DNA from 4 places in the Leisingera sp. CC-HEC093 genome. Region 1 is predicted to be linked to each of the others. Evidence: riboswitches for the same ligand, from Rfam matches in the RefSeq annotation. Region 1 holds a riboswitch; each other region holds the start of a gene.
The links. A riboswitch is a leader RNA that binds a small molecule or an ion and turns the genes downstream of it on or off. The one in region 1 is predicted to bind cobalamin.
Positions count from the first base shown of each region.

Region 2: it holds a riboswitch for cobalamin, as region 1 does, so the genes downstream of both, AC5STB_RS01115 (DUF1636 family protein) here and AC5STB_RS02395 (hypothetical protein) in region 1, are expected to answer to the same signal.
Region 3: it holds a riboswitch for cobalamin, as region 1 does, so the genes downstream of both, AC5STB_RS10700 (aromatic ring-hydroxylating oxygenase subunit alpha) here and AC5STB_RS02395 (hypothetical protein) in region 1, are expected to answer to the same signal.
Region 4: it holds a riboswitch for cobalamin, as region 1 does, so the genes downstream of both, AC5STB_RS08915 (DUF4198 domain-containing protein) here and AC5STB_RS02395 (hypothetical protein) in region 1, are expected to answer to the same signal.

Region 1 is NZ_JCAIJR010000001.1:490,474-495,116, reverse strand. It holds gene AC5STB_RS02405 (DNA polymerase III subunit gamma/tau) at 1-59, opposite strand, end outside; gene AC5STB_RS02400 (protein-tyrosine phosphatase family protein) at 256-816, shown strand; gene AC5STB_RS02395 (hypothetical protein) at 914-1,318, opposite strand; cobalamin riboswitch at 1,428-1,645, opposite strand; gene AC5STB_RS02390 (TetR/AcrR family transcriptional regulator) at 1,664-2,284, opposite strand; gene AC5STB_RS02385 (alpha/beta hydrolase family protein) at 2,355-3,233, shown strand; gene AC5STB_RS02380 (SRPBCC family protein) at 3,254-3,721, opposite strand; gene nudC (NAD(+) diphosphatase) at 3,791-4,643, opposite strand, start outside.
Region 2 is NZ_JCAIJR010000001.1:216,309-220,951, reverse strand. It holds gene cobN (cobaltochelatase subunit CobN) at 1-245, opposite strand, end outside; gene cobW (cobalamin biosynthesis protein CobW) at 389-1,423, opposite strand; gene AC5STB_RS01115 (DUF1636 family protein) at 1,426-1,836, opposite strand; cobalamin riboswitch at 1,934-2,140, opposite strand; gene cobO (cob(I)yrinic acid a,c-diamide adenosyltransferase) at 2,192-2,827, shown strand; gene glpD (glycerol-3-phosphate dehydrogenase) at 2,895-4,472, opposite strand; gene AC5STB_RS01100 (DeoR/GlpR family DNA-binding transcription regulator) at 4,465-4,643, opposite strand, start outside.
Region 3 is NZ_JCAIJR010000001.1:2,221,328-2,225,970, forward strand. It holds gene AC5STB_RS10675 (DUF6638 family protein) at 1-290, shown strand, start outside; gene AC5STB_RS10680 (hypothetical protein) at 292-558, shown strand; gene AC5STB_RS10685 (DUF1523 family protein) at 569-1,213, shown strand; gene AC5STB_RS10690 (TetR/AcrR family transcriptional regulator) at 1,280-1,819, opposite strand; gene AC5STB_RS10695 (dihydrofolate reductase family protein) at 1,835-2,371, opposite strand; cobalamin riboswitch at 2,643-2,841, shown strand; gene AC5STB_RS10700 (aromatic ring-hydroxylating oxygenase subunit alpha) at 2,949-4,184, shown strand; gene AC5STB_RS10705 (FAD-binding oxidoreductase) at 4,189-4,643, shown strand, end outside.
Region 4 is NZ_JCAIJR010000001.1:1,846,058-1,850,700, reverse strand. It holds gene AC5STB_RS08925 (NikL family nickel/cobalt ECF transporter subunit) at 1-103, opposite strand, end outside; gene cbiM (cobalt transporter CbiM) at 100-717, opposite strand; gene AC5STB_RS08915 (DUF4198 domain-containing protein) at 728-1,513, opposite strand; cobalamin riboswitch at 1,657-1,870, opposite strand; gene AC5STB_RS08910 (DUF8426 domain-containing protein) at 1,988-2,971, opposite strand; gene AC5STB_RS08905 (hypothetical protein) at 2,992-3,228, opposite strand; gene AC5STB_RS08900 (xanthine dehydrogenase family protein molybdopterin-binding subunit) at 3,518-4,643, opposite strand, start outside.

The DNA of each region.
Region 1 (4,643 bases):
TATTTGCGGGCCAGAACCTGGTATTGGGATTGGGTGGTGCCGCTGGGGGTATCGTTCATGATGTCTCGTGCCGGATTCGATGTGCGGGGCGTCCCGCGTTGCGCGCAGGGTATTGAAGCGCAGCCCGTTCGTCCACCGCAGATGGCAGCATTCCCGGTGCTGCAAAAGCGCTTTGGCTTTGCGCGGTTAGCGGCTAGGCTGAGGGGAGGGGAAAATGCGGGGAAAGTGCAGGAGCGCGGCGGCCAGGGAGGCGGTATGCGGACTGAAGACACTCCGAAGCCTGCCATGCAGGAGACTGCGGTGCAGGCCGGCCTGACCATCCATGCGCTGTCAGCAGGCGGCGGCATTCTGGCGCTGTGCCGGCTGCCGGGCGGCGCGGGCGATTACCGCAACGACCTGATCCAAATCTATCAATGGAAGCCGGGGCTGGTGATTTCGATGACCACGGAGGCCGAACATGTGGCCGCCGGGGCGCCGCGGCTGGGCGTCGATCTCCAAAGCATGGCCTGCCGCTGGCTGCATCTGCCGGTGCCGGACTTTCAGGTGCCGCCGCCGGCGGTGAACGCGAAATGGGCGGCCGCCAGCAAATCGGCGCGGCAGGCGCTGGCGGGCGGCGGCCGGGTGCTGGTGCATTGCCGGGGCGGCTGCGGGCGGTCCGGCATGGCGGTGCTGCGGCTGATGATTGAATGCGGCGAGGATCCGGCAGAGGCGCTGGCGCGGCTGCGGTCGGTGCGCCCCTGCGCGGTGGAGACTGAGGACCAGCTGGACTGGGCCTGTTCGCAGCAGGGCGGCCGCCAGAGAAGCATCAGAGACTAGATATCAGACCGCCCGGCCGGGAGGCCGGTCAGCGCCTGTCCCGCCCCCAAGGGGCGGGCGCTGCCCTCCAGGCGTGCCCGGAACGGCTGATGTCAGATCACAGTGCCAGCATCTGCTCGGCCTTCTGCGCCTCTTCCGTTTTCGGCAGCGCTTCCATCAACGCGCAGGGGCGGGCGTCCAGGCTTGAGGCGGCAAAGCCGGTGCCGCCGCGGCTGAGGATCGCATCGGCAAACCGGTCCAGCCCGTCACGCGGCGCCTCTTCCCCCACGCCGCAGAACAGCCGGATGCGGTCATGGCTGGCTGCGAATTGCGCCGGGCAGCTGCGCGGGCAGCCGTCCAGCGCGGTGGTGCCGGTGATTTCGAAATCTCCCTGGGTCAGCGGTTTGGCCTTGGTCATCGCCTCGGCCAGCTTGGCGATCATCCGCTCTGCCGCGGGGCAGGGCCGCCCCAGGTATTTGCAATCCGTTGCCGCATAGAAATGCGTCTTGTCCGTCCACATCATGTTTGCGCCCTCCGCGCGTGGTGCGGGGGTTTTGGGGACAGGAGTTCGGATGATATGCGGGAGAATCCCGCGGTGCCATCAGACCCTGTCCGGACACCCCGCCCGGGTTCGAGTTTCACGTTCGATGGCAGGTCTCCTGACTTGCGGGTCGCCGCTTTCCCGATCCTTCCCGGCCCATTCGGGCCAGTGGCTCTATCGGGGTCGCTCGCCGCTTACAGTTGCGGGGGCAGTCTCGGACTAGGCCAGCTTGCGCGGGCCGCACCGTGTTCCCTTTTCATCCCGGACACAAGATTCTGTAGCACGGGAACCATCGCCACTAGCGGTAGCGGCTGGGTGCCCGAGTCGTCAATTGTTTTTCTGCACCTGCAAGGCCGCGGGCGCGGGCGCGTGCAACTGCAGGTGCAAGCCCCGGATCACATCTGAATCGCGCCGCACCCGGGCCAGCTGCCAGCCGCCCTGCAAAAGGATATAGAAATTCTCGGCGGCCGCGCGGGCCTCGTGTTCGGGCAGGCCCAGGCGCTGGGCGTGGGCCGCGGTCTCAGTGATCCAGCCTTCGAACAGCCGGGCGGCGTGCTGGTGAAAACTCTCGTTCTCCGGCCCTTCGAACAGGGTGGCAGAGACCGGGCAGCCACTCCACTTGCCTTGCTTGTCGAACAGTTTTGCCAGCTTGAAGCAGACCGTCTTGGCACCTTCGTGGAAGCTGGGCGCGGGGCTGAAGGAGACGGCAAGCAGCTCCAGCATCTGTTCCGAGGCCCACTCTGCCGCGGCCAGGGCCAGGTCGGATTTTCCGTTCGGGAAATGGTGATAGAGCGAGCCTTTGGGCGCCTCCGCCGCGGCCAGCAGTTCCGCCAGCCCGGTGCCGCTGTAGCCCTTGTTGCGGAACAGGCCGGCTGCCGCGCGCAGCAGCCGCTCGCGGGTCGGGGCAGGGCTGTCCGGGCTGGGCTGGGGTGTCGTCACGTCAGTCATGGCGACAGGTTGACAGTATTAGACCGATTGGTCCAGAGGTGGAATAGACCAATCGGTCTAGGAGGGTGCCATGCTCGACAGCCATGCAGGACACACCGCGGATATCCGGGTGCAAGAGCTGCGCTTTGCTGCCGGCGATGCAGAGCTGGCCGGGCGGCTGTACCATCCGGCAGGGCCTGCCAGGGCAGCAGTGGTGCTGAATGGCGCAACCGGGGTGCCGCAGGGCTATTACCGGCATTTCGCACGCTGGCTGGCGGCAGAGCGGCAAATGGCCTGCCTGACCTATGACTATCGGGATTTCGGGGATTCGGCGCGTATGCACCCGCGCCGGTCAAAGGCCTTGATGGCCGACTGGGCGCTGGCGGATCAGCCGGCCGCGCGGAAAGAAATGCAGCGGCGCTATGCGGGCCTGCCGCTGCAGGTGATTGGCCATTCGCTGGGGGCAATGCTGATGCCCCTGCAGGATGGCCTGACGGACGTCGCCCGCATGATCGTGGTTGCGGGCGGCTTGGTGCATCACCACGATCATCCCTGGTCCTACCGCGCGCTGGCGCTGGCCTTCTGGTTCGGCCATGTGCCGGCGCTGGTTCGTGCTTTGGGCTATCTGCCCGGGCGCGCGGTGGGGTTCGGGGCCGACTTGCCGGCGGGTGTCTACTGGCAGTGGCGGCGCTGGTGCACCGTGCCGGGCAGCTACCTGCAGGAAACCGGTCGCGGCCTGCCGCAGCCGCGCTGGGCAGAGACCGGCATCCCGGTAGACCTCTTTGCAATGGCGGATGACGACGTGGTGCCGCCCGCAGCGGTGTGGCGGCTGGGCGATGTCTATGGAAATGTTCCGCAGCAGCGGGTGGTGCTGGATCCGAAACAAACGGGCCTGCGGAAGATCGGCCATCTGGGTGCCTTTGCCCGTGCCAATGCCGCGGTGTGGCCGCGGCTGGTGCCGCAGGCCTAGCCGCGGCCGGAAGGTGCGTTTCAGGCGGGGCGGCTCAGCCGTTCTTCGGTGATGCGGGCGTAATCAGCCAGGCGCAGCCTGAAGCGGCGGTTCAGATTGCTGCGCGCCAGTTTCAGCGATTGCACCATCAGGCGCCCGGTCAGGCTGGTCGGGGCAAGTTTCAGCTGCACCGTCATCCGGGTGCGCTGCGGCGACAGCGCCAGCAAGTCGACCGCCATCTGCCCGTCAAGCCCGCTGCCGCTGCCGGCCAGGATCATTCCGGTGTCCGGCGTGTAAGCGGCCAGCGTCAGCGCGATACTGCGCTGTTTGCCGCGAAAGCTGAAGGACAGATCCCAAGCCAGCCCGCCCGCGGGATCGGCAGCGTCGCCGGTGCGCTGCAATTCGATGCCGCGCCGCAGGGCGGAGCGTTCCAGCGCGCCGAAATCGGAGATCGCCCGGAACACCTCGGCAATCGGGGCCTCGATATCTTCGCTGCTCTGAAATTCCATCTTTGCCTGCCTCACTTGCCGTGCCGGTGCGTTGCCGGGCTGCTGCGCCTTTCGCTGACCATATGCGCCTTAGTCCAGCGTGTCCGCAAGCCAGTTCTTGATCAAAAACTGCGCAATTGCCCCTTCGCGCGCGGGCTTCAGGACCGGGTGCTCTCCGGCAAAGACCGTCATCATCTCCTGCCGGCTGACCCACAGCGCGTCTTCGATCTCTGCCGGGTCGACGGTGATCTCGCGGCTCAGCGCCTCGCCGGCGCAGCCGAACATCAGCGACATCGGAAAGGCCCAGGGCTGGCTCGACAGGTAGCTGACCGCGCCGACCTCAACGCCGGTTTCCTCCTGCACCTCGCGGCGCACTGCGGCCTCCAGCGTCTCGCCGGGCTCCACGAACCCCGCAAGCAGCGAATACATACCCTCCGGCCAGCCGGGGGAGCGGCCCATCAGAACGCTGTCGCCATGGGTGACCAGCATGATCACCACCGGATCGGTGCGCGGGAAATGCGGGGCCTTGCAGGACGGGCAAACCCGCTGCCAGCCTGCCTGCACCATATTGCTGGGCGCACCGCAGCAGGCGCAGAACCGGTGGCTGCGGTGCCAGGCCAGCATGGCCTTGGCGGTGGCGGCCATCTCCGCCTCCAGCGGGGTGAGGCGGGTCATCACCCGGCGCAGCTCGGCAAACACATGGTCTTGCGGCAGGTCCGGATGCTGCTGCTCGCTGGCGTCGGCAAAACTGTTGAGCGCGTCCTGGTCCAGGCCCTCAGGCTGCCAGCCGCTGATATCGCAGGCAAAGCAGGGCGCGCCGCCGGCGCCAAGACCCAGAAACAGCGCCTCCTCTCTGCGGGGGGCAGCCAGCGGATGCGCCGGACCGGTCCAGGCCAGGCCGCAAGGAAGGCCCGCGTCGGTTTCGCGCCGGGTCAGCGGCTTG
Region 2 (4,643 bases), 270 kb from region 1:
ACACCCTTGGCACCTTCCAGTGTCTGTTCTGCATACACATCGACCGACAGCGGGTGCTTCAGCGCTACCAGGTTGGCGAGGCGCAAGCTGGGGAGCCTGCCGTCTGCCCGGTGCCAGCCCGCCGCGAAGGCGCCGAGATCGCTGTCGGAGAAAGACAGCACCACCAGATCGCCGGGCGTCTGCCCGAGATCCTGCGGGGTGTCGGTCTCGTCAAGGCCGTGGCTTTCGCGGAAGACGACGTGCATAGGTCAGGCCCTTTCGGAAAGAAGAGCAGAGGGCAGTGCCCGGCCTCGGGAGGAAGCGAAGCGCCCTCCCGTGGGGGAGGTCGGGCGCTGCCCGGCGTTGCCGCCGGGCGAAACCTTTAAAGTTTCGCCTTGGGGCATCAGCTTCAGGCCCCCAGCTCGGCGCGGATGGCTTGTTCGTCGATATCGTCATGCTCGGCGATGACCACCAGGGCGGTCTTGCGCGGCTGCGCGCCCCAAGGCTGATCATACTGGGCGCGCAGGCGCTCGCCCACGGCCTGAACCAGCATCCGCATCGGTTTCCCCTCCACCGCGACATAGCCTTTGACGCGCAGGATGTTGCGCTCGCGGGCGAGTTTCACGATGGCATTCTGCAGCGCTTCCGGGTCGGAGACTTCACCCATTTCGACAACGATGCTCTCAAAATCGTCATGCTCGTGGTCGTGGTGGCCGTCGTGGTGGCTGGGGCGTGCCTCCAGGTCGTCCTCGGCAGCGGCACCCAGACCCAGAATGATGCGCGGGTCGATGACGCCTTCGCTCATCGGCAGGATCGGCAGCTTGCGCGGGGCTTCGGCCTCAATCACCGCGCGGGCCTTGTCGACGCCTTCGTCGCCGGCCAGGTCGGCCTTGGACAGCAGCACGATGTCGGCGCAGGAGATCTGGTCCTCGAACACTTCGCTGAGCGGGGTTTCGTGGTCGATGCTGTCATCCGCCTCGCGCTGGGCCTGAACGGCGTCCAGGTCGGGGGCGAACTGGCCCTTGGCAACCGCCTCGGCGTCGGCCAGCGCAATCACGCCATCGACGGTGATGCGGGAGCGGATGGCGGGCCAGTCAAACGCTTTCAGGAGCGGCTTGGGCAGGGCCAGACCGGAGGTTTCGATCACGATGTGATCGGGCTTTTCCGGCAGGTCCATCAGCTGTTCGATGGTGGGGATGAAGTCATCCGCGACGGTGCAGCAGATGCAGCCGTTGGCCAGCTCCATGATGTTTTCCGCCGGGCAGTTCTCATCCGCGCAGGACTTCAGGATGTCGCCATCGACGCCGGCGGTGCCGAACTCGTTGACCACAACCGCCAGGCGCTTGCCCTGCGGGTTCTGCATCAGGTGGCGGATCAGCGTGGTCTTGCCGGCACCGAGGAAGCCGGTGATGACGGTGACGGGGATCTTGTTGAGGTCGCTCATGATTACTCCTCGGAGAAGAACTTGGCCGGCGGGATGCGGGCAACGGATTGCTTGCGGAAGGTCTGCGGGCGCTCGCGCCAGGGCACGACGCCGTCAGCGGTGGCGGCATAGGCGGCAGCCCCTTCCAGGATTTCAGGGACGTGCTGATCCGGGTCGAGATCGCCGTAGACATAGGTCCAGCGTTCCGCGCCGCCGATCAAAGCCACGGCGCAGCCGCGTTTGCAGGAGGACAGGCATTCGACCCCGCGCAGACGGACGCCTTCGGGCATCCCGGCCTCTTCCAGGGCTGCGTGCAGAATGGCGCCGGGGCGGGTGGCCTCGGGGTCCGCCCCCTCGCGGCGGCAGGTAAGGCAAACGGTCAATGTGACCGGTCCCGGGGTCCTGGCAGCTTGGCCTGCCATATCGTCAGCCATCGGCGCGTCTCCTGTCGCGGCAGGGCGTGCGGGATGGCCAGAAAGGAGCCGTATCGTGCCAGCCCCTCACCCGGTCGCAGAACACCCCGTCTGCCCGTTGAACTCTCTTTCGCTGGCAGGTCTCCCGGCTTGCGGATGCCAAGGCTTGGGCCTTGCCGGCCATCCTGCCTTCCCGGGGCTAACCCCAGTGGCATGGCGGCCTCATCCGGTCACGGTCGCGGGGGCGGCTGTGCTTGAGCCTTGGCAAGGCCTTCACATTCCCTCTTCGCCTGTTTTCACAGGAACCAGCTGAACCCCCTTGCGCTATGGCGGGCTTCTTTGTCAAGACATGGGGTCAAACAGCTGGAGAGCCCCCATGAGCGAAAAGTCTGAAACCGGCATCTCAGAGGAAGAAGCCGCCCGTCACGCGTCCAAAATGGCCAAGAAGAAGGCCGCGCGCGACCGGATGATGAAGACCAAGGAGGGCGAGAAGGGCCTGATCATCGTTCACACCGGCCCGGGCAAGGGAAAATCCTCCTCCGGGTTCGGCATGATCATGCGCTGCATCGCCCACAAGATGCCTTGCGCCGTGGTGCAGTTCATCAAGGGTGCCTGGCAGACCGGCGAGCGCACCCTGATCGAGGAGAACTTCAGCGATCTGTGCCAGTTCTATGCGATGGGCGAGGGGTTCACCTGGGAAACCCAGGACAAGGCGCGTGACATTGCCGCCGCGCAAAAGGGCTGGGAGAAGGCCAAGGAGATGATCCTGGATGAGCGCAATACCATGGTGCTGCTGGATGAGATCAACATCGCGCTGCGTTATGAGTATCTGGACCTGGAGGAGGTGCTGGAGTTCCTGGTGGAGCAGAAACCGCCGATGACCCATGTGGTTTTGACGGGCCGCAACGCCAAGGAAGAGCTGATTGAGATCGCCGATCTGGTGACCGAAATGGGCCAGATCAAGCACCCGTTCCGCGCCGGGGTAAAGGCGCAGAAGGGCGTCGAGTTTTAATGGAACCGCTGCCCGGCCTGCAGGCCGGGTGGCGCCCGTCCCGCAGGGACCGGCGCTGTCTTCGAACCTAAGCCGCGAGCTGCGCTGCTTTGCCTTGGATGTAGGTATCCACCGCCGCGCGCTGGGCTTCATCCAGCCGCAGCCCCAGCTTGGTGCGCCGCCACAGGTAATCTTCGCCGCTGCGCACCCATTCGCGGGCAATTGCCCAATCAAGCTCCCGCGCGGTGATCGTAGCGCCGAAGTCCTGCCCCAAGTCTTCGGCGGATTTCGCTGTGCCCAGCACCGCCCAGGCCTCTGTGCCGTAGGCGCGGATCAGGCGGCGCGTCGCGTAGGGGGTGAGGAACGGATAGTCCGCTGCGAGTTTGTTTTGCAGCGTTTTCACATCCGTCACCGCAAAATCGCCGCCGGGCAGGGCCACGCCTGCGGTCCAGTCCGCGGGCAGCTGGGGGAACACCTCGCCGATTTTTGCCAGTGCTGCCTCGGCCAGCTTGCGGTAAGTGGTGATCTTGCCGCCGAAGACATTGAGCAGCGGCGCCTGCGCCTGATCCAGAGTCAGCACGTATTCGCGGGTTGCCGCGGTGGCAGAGCTGGCACCGTCATCATAAAGCGGGCGCACGCCGGAATAAGTCCAGACGATATCCTCCCGCGCAAGCGGCTGGTTGAAATATCCGGACGCGAAATCAATCAGATAGTCCTGTTCTGCTTCGGTGCATTCGGGGGCTGTGCCCGGATCCGGATGATCGGCGTCAGTGGTGCCGATCAGGGTGAAATCCTCCTCATAAGGAATGGCAAAGATGATCCGCCCGTCGGTGCCCTGGAAGAAGTAGCAGCGGCCGTGATCGAACAGTTTCGGCACCACGATATGGCTGCCGCGCACCAAGCGGACATTTTCGCGGCTGTTCTGGCCCAGCTTCTGATGCAGCACGTCCGCCACCCACGGACCGCCTGCGTTGATCAGCATCTTTGCGCGGCGCTGATGGGTGTCGCCGGTGGCCTGATCCTGCAGGGTGATCACCCATTGATCTGCTTGGCGTTCGGCTGACAGGACCTTGGTCCGGGTCAGGATCTCGGCGCCGCGGGCCTGTGCGTCGCGGGCGTTGAGGACGACCAGGCGGGCGTCCTCAATCCAGCAGTCGGAATATTCAAAGGCAGTCTTGAATTTGTCCTTCAGCGGCCTGCCTGCCGGATCATGTGCCAGTTCCAGTTTCGCCGTTCCGGGCAGGATGCCGCGTTTGCCCAGCGAGTCGTACAGAAACAGCCCCAGCCGGATCAGCCAGGCCGGGCGGCGGCCCTTCATCCACGGCATAAAGGCTGTGAGCAGCTTGGATGTCGGGGTTTCGCTGTCAAACCGCATATCCTTGTGGAACGGCAGCACAAAGCGCATCGGCCAGGAGATATGCGGCATCGCTTTCAGCAGCACCTCGCGTTCGATCAGCGCTTCGCGCACCAAGCGGAACTCGAAATACTCGAGATAGCGCAGGCCGCCGTGAAACAGCTTGGTCGAGGCCGAGGAGGTGGCGGACGCAAGGTCGTTCATCTCTGCCAGCGTCACCGACAGGCCGCGGCCGGCGGCGTCACGGGCGATGCCGCAGCCGTTGATGCCGCCGCCGATGATAAATAGGTCCGTTACAGGCGTGTTAGTCATTTTCGCTGCTTTCGTTTTGTCCTGCGGTCAGGATGCGGGTGCCAGCCGCCTGCGCGGCCTTGGCGAATTCTTGCGGCACGGGGCGGTCGGTGATCATGACGTCCAGATCCGCCACATCGCAGATCCGCACCGGGGCGGAGCGGGTGAACTTGCTGCCGTCGCAGATCAGGA
Region 3 (4,643 bases), 1.7 Mb from region 1:
TCAACATGCTGCTGGCGGAGCTGTGCCCGCATGACTTCCGGCAGATGTTCATCTGCCACAAGGAGGAATTCTACCGCCAGTACCGCGGCTGGCCGGAGACCAAGAAGGCCTATGCGGTTGAATTCCTGGCGCGGGAGTATGCGGTGGACAAGGCCGGCGCACGCGAGGCGCTGTTCGGGCATGAGCCGGATATGGAGGGGCGGATGCCCCGGCTGCCGCGGAACCGGCGCAAGGGGATGGTTGACCGGGTTGGCCCCTGGGGTGCTGTGAACCGGGTGAGGGGGCGTTGAGATGTTCGGCTTCATCCGCCTGATCCTGATCCTCCTGGTGGTGCTGACCGTGGTCTATGCCGCAGTGTCGCTGTACTCGCGCGAGGTGCGGCGGCTGAAGCTTAAGCGGCGCTGGAAAGAGAAGGGGTTGACCGGCGACCGCGCGGCCTTCATCCAGCGGGGGCTGAAACAATACGACAGTTCGTTCCGGCGCAAGTTGATCCTCTTGGTCTATGTTATCCCTCTGGGGGCGCTGGCGCTCCTGATCTACGTCATTAACTTCATGTGAGGTGCGCCCCATGCGTTTCATCAAATGGGCTTTCCTGATTACTTTTTGGGTGCTGTTCGGCGCCTTCCTGCATTACACGCTGCCGCAGTATGACGTGGTGCGGATCGTCAATACCTATGAGGAACGGCAGGAGCTGAACGACTGGACCCGGATTTTCTGGTCCAAGCCGGACGACCAGTCGGCGCAGCTGATCAACCGCGATGTGCAGTTCATCCAGGCGGTGCGCGCAAACGGCCGCAATATGGTCTACCGGAACGAGGACACCGGCTGGAACTGGCCGCCCTATTTCAAATTCGACACCGCGAACCTTTATACAGATGCCAATGACAGCATCTCGACCAAGGCGAACCCTGAATGGGTGGCGGTGCTGCATTACGGCTGGCGGAATGAGTTCCTGTCGATCTTCCCGAATGCGGTGACGATCAATCCGGTGGCAGGACCGGAGGACAAGCCAACGAACTGGTTCTCCATCATCTTCCTGGTGCTGCTGGCGGCGGTTTTGTGGGCGGTCTATGTGCGCTGGCGCCGGTTCCGGCGGGCGCGGATCGACCCGATGATCGAAAGCGCCGAGGACAGTTTGTATGCGGCGGGCGATGCAATCGCCGAGCGCAAGGGCCGGTTCCGCCGCTGGCTGGATACCTGGAAATCGAAGTGAGGAAGGGCCGCTGGCAGGGCGGTGCCGGCCTGAGTTGAAGCGCGGGCCCTGAGGGGGCCGCGTTTTTTATCCGATGCGGTCCAGCACCCAGTTCAGTGCCGGGGTGAAATCGTCAACCGAAAGCGCCCCGCCCGGTGCCGCGGCGGCGGCAAAGGCAAAGCCGTGGGTGTAATCCACGATCAGGCACAGGAGGGTGCGGGCCTCTGCGCCGGTTACGCCTGCGGCGGTGATTTCCGCTTCGATGAGCTGCGTCAGCCCGGTCAGGGAAGGGCCGATCAGCGAGGGGTTTTCCAAGATGCACTTTGCCAGTTCCGGATGGCGGGTCACCTGGGCGCAGTAGCGGGTCATCAGGTCGCGCAGCCGCAGCTTGGGCGTTGCTGCTTCTGACGGGGTGTCTGAACCTTCGAACGCTATGGCCACAAGGCCCGCGATCATCTCGTCTCTAGTGCCGGCATGATGGGCCACTGCCATCGGGGTGACGCCAAGCGCCTCTGCCAGTGCCTTGAAGGTCAGAGCCTTGCTGCCGCCCTGGTCGAGCAGGTGCAGGGCCTTTTTCAGCACATCGCCCTTACTGAGGGTGCGGCTGCCCTTGGGTGGGCGTCCCATGCGCGGGGGCATTGGTCAGACCACCTGGAAGGTGGTTTGAACCATACCGGCAGGAAGGATGCGGGAGCTTGCCACCTTGAGGTCGATGTCCCGGTCCACGCTGCCGAACAGGGGGATGCCGCTGCCGATCAGGATCGGAACCGTTGTGATGGTCAGGTCGGCGATCAGCCCCTGGCGCAGGAAAGACTGCACGAGACGGCCGCCGTCGATATAGGCGCGGGTCCAGCCCTGTTGTTGCAAGTCCTGCATGAGGTCTGCGGGCGCGGCGGTGCTGAGGCGCACCTTGTCCTTCAGGTGCTCGGGGATGTCCTGTTCGGTCATGCTGCGGCTGAGCACCACAACCGGCTTGGCGTAGGGCCATTGGCCGAACCCCAGCAAAGTGCGGAATGATCCCGTTCCCATGACCAGCCCGTCGATGCTGTCCATGAAGGCGGCAAAACCGCCATCGTCGTCCTTGGCTGCGGGCTGTTTGGATAGCCAGTCCAGCGAATGGTCCTGGCGGGCCACATAACCGTCGAGGCTGGTGGCAATAAATACGTGGCCGGTGGTCATCGGTGTCTCCTGTGCTTCGCTTAATTATACGATATACAGTTTATTGTGCACTGCGTTCCAAGAGGCCAGTGCCGGACTTGCGGCCTGCGAATCGATTCGCGGTGGCCGGCGGCGCGTAAGCGCATGAAAGATAAGCGCTTGCCGCAAACAGACTGGCGAATGCCGGTTTGAGATTCTGGACATCCCTGTCCCTTCGGGCGCAGCAAACATGCATGTCTTTTTCCGGTTTTTGCGGGTCGGATTTGTCTCCGCCCCATGGCCGGGATTAGGGCAATTTGCGCCTCAGCAAGGTGCCGCCTTTTGGGGCGGAGAATTGGGAAGCTGGTGAAACTCCGGCACTGACCCCGCAACGGTGACCCCGGGCAAGGCATGGCAAAAACCACTGAGGGAAATCCTTCGGGAAGGTGCCAGGCCCCGCCGCCTAACGGCCCCGGGACAGTCCGGAAACCAGCCTTGCCAGGAAAACGTCAACCGCGGGCGGCGGCGGGGCGGTTGCAGGCGCGTGGCCTGCAGTCTCTCCAGTCCTGCCTGCACCCAAGCCAACACGCCGCGGGGTTGCGGCAAAGGAGAGAAGCAGATGCTTCACGACAGCGAAATTCTGGCCAAGCTGGTGGCCCGGCAGAAAAACTATTCCCTGGAGCAGGCGTTTTATACCGATCCGGGCGTGCTGGATCTGGACATGCGCCAGATTTTCTACCGCGAGTGGCTGTTTGCCATTCCCGCCTGCGAAGTGCCGAAACCGGGCAATTACGTGACCCATCAGGTGGGGTCCTACAACGTCATCATCGTGCGCGGCACCGATGGCGAAGTGCGTGCCTTCCACAACGCCTGCCGCCACCGCGGTTCGGTTGTGTGCAAGGCCAAGAAGGGCAATTCGCCCAAGCTGGTCTGCCCCTACCACCAGTGGACCTATGAGCTGGACGGCTCGCTGTTGTGGGCACGTGACATGGGGCCGGATTTCGATGCCTCCAAGCACGGGCTGAAGCCGGTGCATTGCCGCGATCTGGCCGGTCTGATCTATATCTGTCTGGCCGATGAGGCACCGGATTTCGATGCCTTTGCCGATGTGGCCCGCCCCTATCTGGAGCCGCATGACCTGGGCAACGCCAAGATCGCCTATGAAAGCTCGATCATCGAGAACGGCAACTGGAAGCTGGTCTGGGAGAACAACCGCGAGTGCTATCACTGCGGCGGCAACCACCCGTCGCTGTGCCGGACTTTCCCGGAAGACCCCTCGGTCACTGGTATCGAAGGCGGTGAGACCCCGGCTCATCTGCAGAAGCATTTCGACCGGATCGAAGCGGCGGGCATTCCGTCGGCCTTCACCATCGACGGGCGCGGCCAGCACCGTCTGGCGCGGATGCCGCTGAACGAGGGCGCGGAAAGCTATACCATGGATGGCAAAGCGGCCGTTGCCAAACAGCTGGGCCGGGTGCCGTTCGCCGATGCGGGCACGCTGCTGAAATTCCATTACCCGACAACCTGGAACCACTTCCTGCCGGATCATTCGCTGGTGTTCCTTGTGACCCCGATCAGCCCGACCGAGACCGAAGTCACCACCAAGTGGCTGGTGCACAAGGATGCGGTTGAGGGTCAGGATTATGACATCAAGCGTCTGACCGAGGTCTGGATGGCCACCAATGACGAGGACCGCATCGTGGTGGAGGACAACCAGCGCGGCATCAACTCGCCCGCTTATGAACCCGGCCCCTATTCGGAAGTGCAGGAGAGCGGCGTAATCCAGTTCTCCAACTGGTATGCTGAGCACCTGACCCGCGCGCTGACCGGCCGCCATCTGATCGCGGCGGAGTAGTGCTATGGGACTGCAGGCCAATTTCGAAACGCTGGACGAGACCCTGGCGTGGAAGGACGACGAGATGCTGGAATGCGTCTCTGTCGTGCCGGAAGCACCGAATACCGCCACCTTCAGCTTCCGCGCGCCGTCCGGCGCGTGGTTCAAGTACCAGCCGGGCCAGTTCCTGACACTGGAGCTGCCGGTGCCCGGCGAAACCGTCTGGCGCACTTACACCATCAGCTCCTCGCCGTCGCGGCCGCTGTCGATCTCCGTCACGGTGAAGGCGCAGGGAGACAGCATCGGCACCCGCTGGATGCTGGACCACCTGCGCCCGGGCAGGCATATCAGAGCGTCGGGCCCGGCGGGCGTGTTCACCCTGCCCAAGCGTCCGAATGGCAAGTTCCTGTTCATCTCCGCAGGCTCCGGCATCACGCCCAGCCTGTCGATGACCCAATACCTGTTCGACCGCGGCCAGTC
Region 4 (4,643 bases), 1.4 Mb from region 1:
CTTCAATGTCTGTACCAGACGGGAACACGGAGGAAATCACATTGTGGGCCAGCGCCGGCAGCGGAGCAAGAAGCGCAAGGATCAGAATACAGGACCGGATCATGCCAGGCTTCCCTTTGTGTCAATGAACAGCTCAGGTTTCACCCGCCGGGCCAGGAAAATGGCCGCGCCGGACAACAGCGCTTCGATTACCATCACTGGGATATGGGAGAAAAACACCAGCTTGGCAGCCAGAAGGAACTCATCGCCGGACAGCATTAGCGAAGCGGCAACGGCCAATGTTGTGGTCGCAATTGCAGCGCCGCCTCCGATACCGCCCCAGATCGCTCCTTGCAGCGGCGAGCCGCGCGCCACAAGCGGGCGGAAGGCCAACCCGACAAGAACCGCAGGCAAAGCAATATTCACCGCGTTCACACCCAAAACGGTCAGCCCGCCGAAGCCAAAGAAGACCGCCTGCAGCAGCAGCCCGACAAACAGCGCCGGGAAGGCAGCCCATCCCAGCACCAGCCCCGCCAGCCCGTTCAGAATCAGGTGAACCGAGCTGGGCCCGATCGGGACATGGATCAGCGAGGCCACAAAGAAACTGGCCGAAAGAACCCCCGCCGCCGGAATACGCTCCAACGGCAGGTTGCGCAGACCCATGGCAATACCGCCGGCGGCGGCAACCGCGCCGCCGATCACAACCGGGTTTGACAGTGCGCCGTCTACGATATGCATCGGTCTACTTTCACTTCAGCTCTGCAGCGTGAATCCAAAGCACGGCATCCTGGCTGAGTTCCTTGCCGTCGTGCTCGGTCACCGGGCCGGACCCCAGAGCGGCAAAACCCCAGTAGCCTGCTTTCGGAATGCCGAAGGAGAACACGCCGTTCTGGTCAGCGATGGCCACAATCGCACCGCCAGGCATCTCGCCCACGGTTGGGCTGGTGGTGGAGAATTTCTCGAGATCGGGCTCCGCCGCCATGAACTCGATTTCAATCTCGGCACCGGGAACCGGCTTGCCATCTGCCAGAACCTGGCCGGAGAAGGTGGAGCCGACGATGACGTTGTAGGGCTTGTTCAACGGCAGGATCTCGGTGGCCAGGCCAACGGGCTGATCCCAATCGGTGGGCAGTGTGTTGCGGTTCAGCACGACCTTGGAGATTTGCTGGATGTAGATATCTTCGCTTTCCTCGTAGTACGGCGAAGGCACAGTCACGACGACATAGTCGCCGGAGCGTTTGACCGGAACGGACGCCTTATAGGCCGAAGCTTCGTTCTCAGCGCCTTTGAAGGTTGCGGGCTCCAGGCGGTCCGTCAGATCGGTCTTCTCGCCCTTGTGAACCATGAAGAATTCTTCCGGCTTGCCCATGTCCATCGCATGACCATTTGCCATCGGGTGCCAGAACACCAGGCCAATCGGCACATCGCCGGGCTTCTCAATCAGCGCTTTCTCGGTGTAGTTCAGCTGGAAGTGCGCCGACGCGGCGGCCGGCAGGGAAACGGCCAGAGCTGCGGCCAGATAGTTCAGTTTCATATCGTCCTCATTCGACGATGCAGGCTCACCTGCAATCAGGAATGAACAACGGGGAGTAATGGCACGGGATAGCCTGAACGGCACACGCGCCAGACGCGCACCCCGGCGTCCGGTGGAAAAGAGTTGAAACACCGCAAGCGGTTCCTCAGCCCTTGTGTCCGGCAGGTCTCCTGACTCGCGGGTCCTGGTTCGGCTGGCCTTCCCGGGGGTGTCCCAGTGGCGTTTTCAGCGTCACTCACCGCTCACAGTTGCGGGGGCAGTCACGGATTTGGTCCCTTTTGGGTACGCCGCACCGTGTTCCCTATTTCTTCCGCTGCGCATTGAAACACTCGCGGAACCGGTCACTGCTGCTGAATGGCAAAGCGGATTTTCTGTGTCAAGCGTTTCTCCTTCTGTTTGCTCGCCCGCAAGGAGGCTGTCAACGGCCTGCTGCTTTGGGTTTTCCTGTTTTTGCCAGCTTACATCTTCCTGCGCTCAAAGCGGACAGGCCTGGGTGGGGGCCCTTTGTTTGCCTGGATCGGAACGGTGGCGCTGAGTGGGTTCATTGCGGTTGCTTGGCCAGGGGGCAAGTATTTGGTCTCCGGCCTTTCGAAGTGCGACAGCAATACATCCCTGAGCATGGTCGAAGACCTCTACCCCGAAACCCCAATCAATTTCGGCAAGGCCAAAGCGATCAGCATCACTGACGTCGATGAGGTCACGCACTCGGAATCGCTTGGGCAGCGAAAGTACCGTGTTAAGCAGGGCGATGGAGCGGTCTGCCCTGTTCATCGTGCCGACGATATGCAGGTTTGACGGAACACCGAATTCGTCCCCAGAATAGGGCAGGCGCACCTTGAGCTGGTTCGGCCGTCCAAGCCGCTTGTCTGTTTCCAAGAGCGTGATCAGCTCGCCGAAAACCTTGGAAATGTTCGCGCGGTTGATCTCGTCGATGATTAGTACGAACGACTCAGGTTCCGACGAACCCTCATTTTGTTGGCTGTTCATGTAGCGTTCGAGGGCCGGCACGTTCAGTTCTGCACCATAGAGCAGGTAGATCGATTTCATCGAGAAACGACGGGAGTAAATTTCGCCGCCAGGAACCCCTTCGCGGTCGATCCAAAGCCAACGGACGGCGCAGCGATGGGCATATCCGCCTTCGGGGCGAGGGGCAAATTCGTAGCCACCTGTAAACACCCCGATTGCCCGAAACAGGCCATTGCCTTTCCACACGATGACAATGTCACCTTCTCGAACCCAATTCCGGAAAATGAACGGATTTTGTACCATGCCCGACCGAGCATCTGCTTTTGCGTTTTGGTCGCCCTGGACCTTGCAGGCTCCGATGATGGCCTCGCGGCTCGTGAATTTCTCGTCAGACCAGTCAATATCGTCGAAGCCAAGAAGCGTATAACCGCCCTTTACGGCTTCTTCGAAAAGATGCGCGTCTTCGGGGTTGTTCGCCCCGCCAATCGACATCTTGAAAACTTGGCGGCCTTCTATGCGTATTGAGGCCTCGGCAGATGAATGCCCACGGCTGGTCTCCGCGCGTTTCGCGATCCGGCGGAAATCCCCGGCACGGTTTCCAACCGGAAGCCGCTCGTGGATGCGTCCTCGTCATCGTCCGAGCCGGTCATCGGCTGTCGTCCCTCGACGAACTCTTCATAAGCCGTCGACTGGTGAAACGTGACGAACTCGATCCGTCCCGCGGCGAGCAGTCCTTGGTAGACGGCCATCAGATCGTCGCGATCCTCTGGCACCGGCTCGCCGCACCTGCGGGAGACACCCCTCCGACATGCGAAAGCGGACCTTTCGCCTGCAAGACAAGACTTGTTAAACCACAGTCTGTAGTGAGGCCGGCAATGCCTAATATGCACCTGACACAACGTTTGCGGCACTTCCCGGGAACTGAGCGCCGGGTATAAATTGACGGTGCCAGATGAACAGTTTGAACGGATACAGCAGGAAGCCGTCCTGGTCAGATTGCCTGCACCGGACTGAATGCCGTCTGGTGCAGGCTGTGGTTCAGGCAAAGCTGACGCCGTTCAGGTTCATCGGCAGCGCCGTCACCCGCTGGCCGTTGACTGCGATGGCATTGGCCAGCGCCGGGGCCGAGGGCGGGGTGCCGGGCTCGCCCACCCCCGTGGGCATCTCGGCGGAGGGCACGATATGAACCTCGATGGCCCCGATATCACCGATCCGCAGCGGCTCGTAGTCAGGGAAGTTGAACTGGTCCACTTCGCCTCCGGTCAGGGTGATCTCGTTGCGCATCACATGGCCCAGGCCATAGCCGATGCCGCCCTCCATCTGCGCCTTGATCACATCCGGGTTGACCGCGATGCCGCAGTCCACCGCGCAGGTGACCTTCTCGATTTTCACCCCGTCATCGGCATTTCCGGAGATCTCCACCAGCTCGGCCACATAGCTGCCAAAGCTCTTGTGGACGGCAATGCCCTGGCTGCGGCCCTCCGGCGCGCTGCCCCAGTTGCCCTTCTCGGCGGCCAGTTTCAGCACGCCCGCCAGACGCTGCTGATCGCCGCGGCCGCCCTCCAGCAGGGCCAGGCGGAACTCGACCGGGTCGCGGCCTGCGGCACGGGCGGCCTCATCCATCATCACCTCCATCACATAGGCCGTGTGGGTGTGCCCGACCGAGCGCCACCACAGGACGGAGGTCGCCTTGGCCACGTCGCTGAGGCCGACGAACTGCCCCGGGATCCGGTAGGGGCTGTCCGCCACCCCCTCGACCGAGCTGTGGTCGACGCCGTCATGCACCGAAAACGCTTCAAACGCGGTGCCCTTCATAATCGACTGCGCGGCGATGCGGTGGTCCCAGCCGGTGATGTTGCCATCCGCGTCCAGACCCACGCGCACCCGGTGCGCCACAGCAGGGCGGTAATAGCCGCCGGTGATGTCATCCTCGCGCGACCAAACCAGTTTTACCGGGCGGCTGCGGTCGGTCAGGGCAAAGGCGAGCGCTGCTTCCACCTGGTAATCCGCTGTTGGCGTGGCGCGGCGGCCGAAGGAACCGCCGGCAAACATCGTGCTGATGCGGATCTTCTCCATCGGCAGCTGGAAGATCTGCGCCAGTGCCATGTGCGGGCCGGTGGGGAACTGGCAGCCGTCGTGCAGGGTGACGCCGCCGTCCTCATCG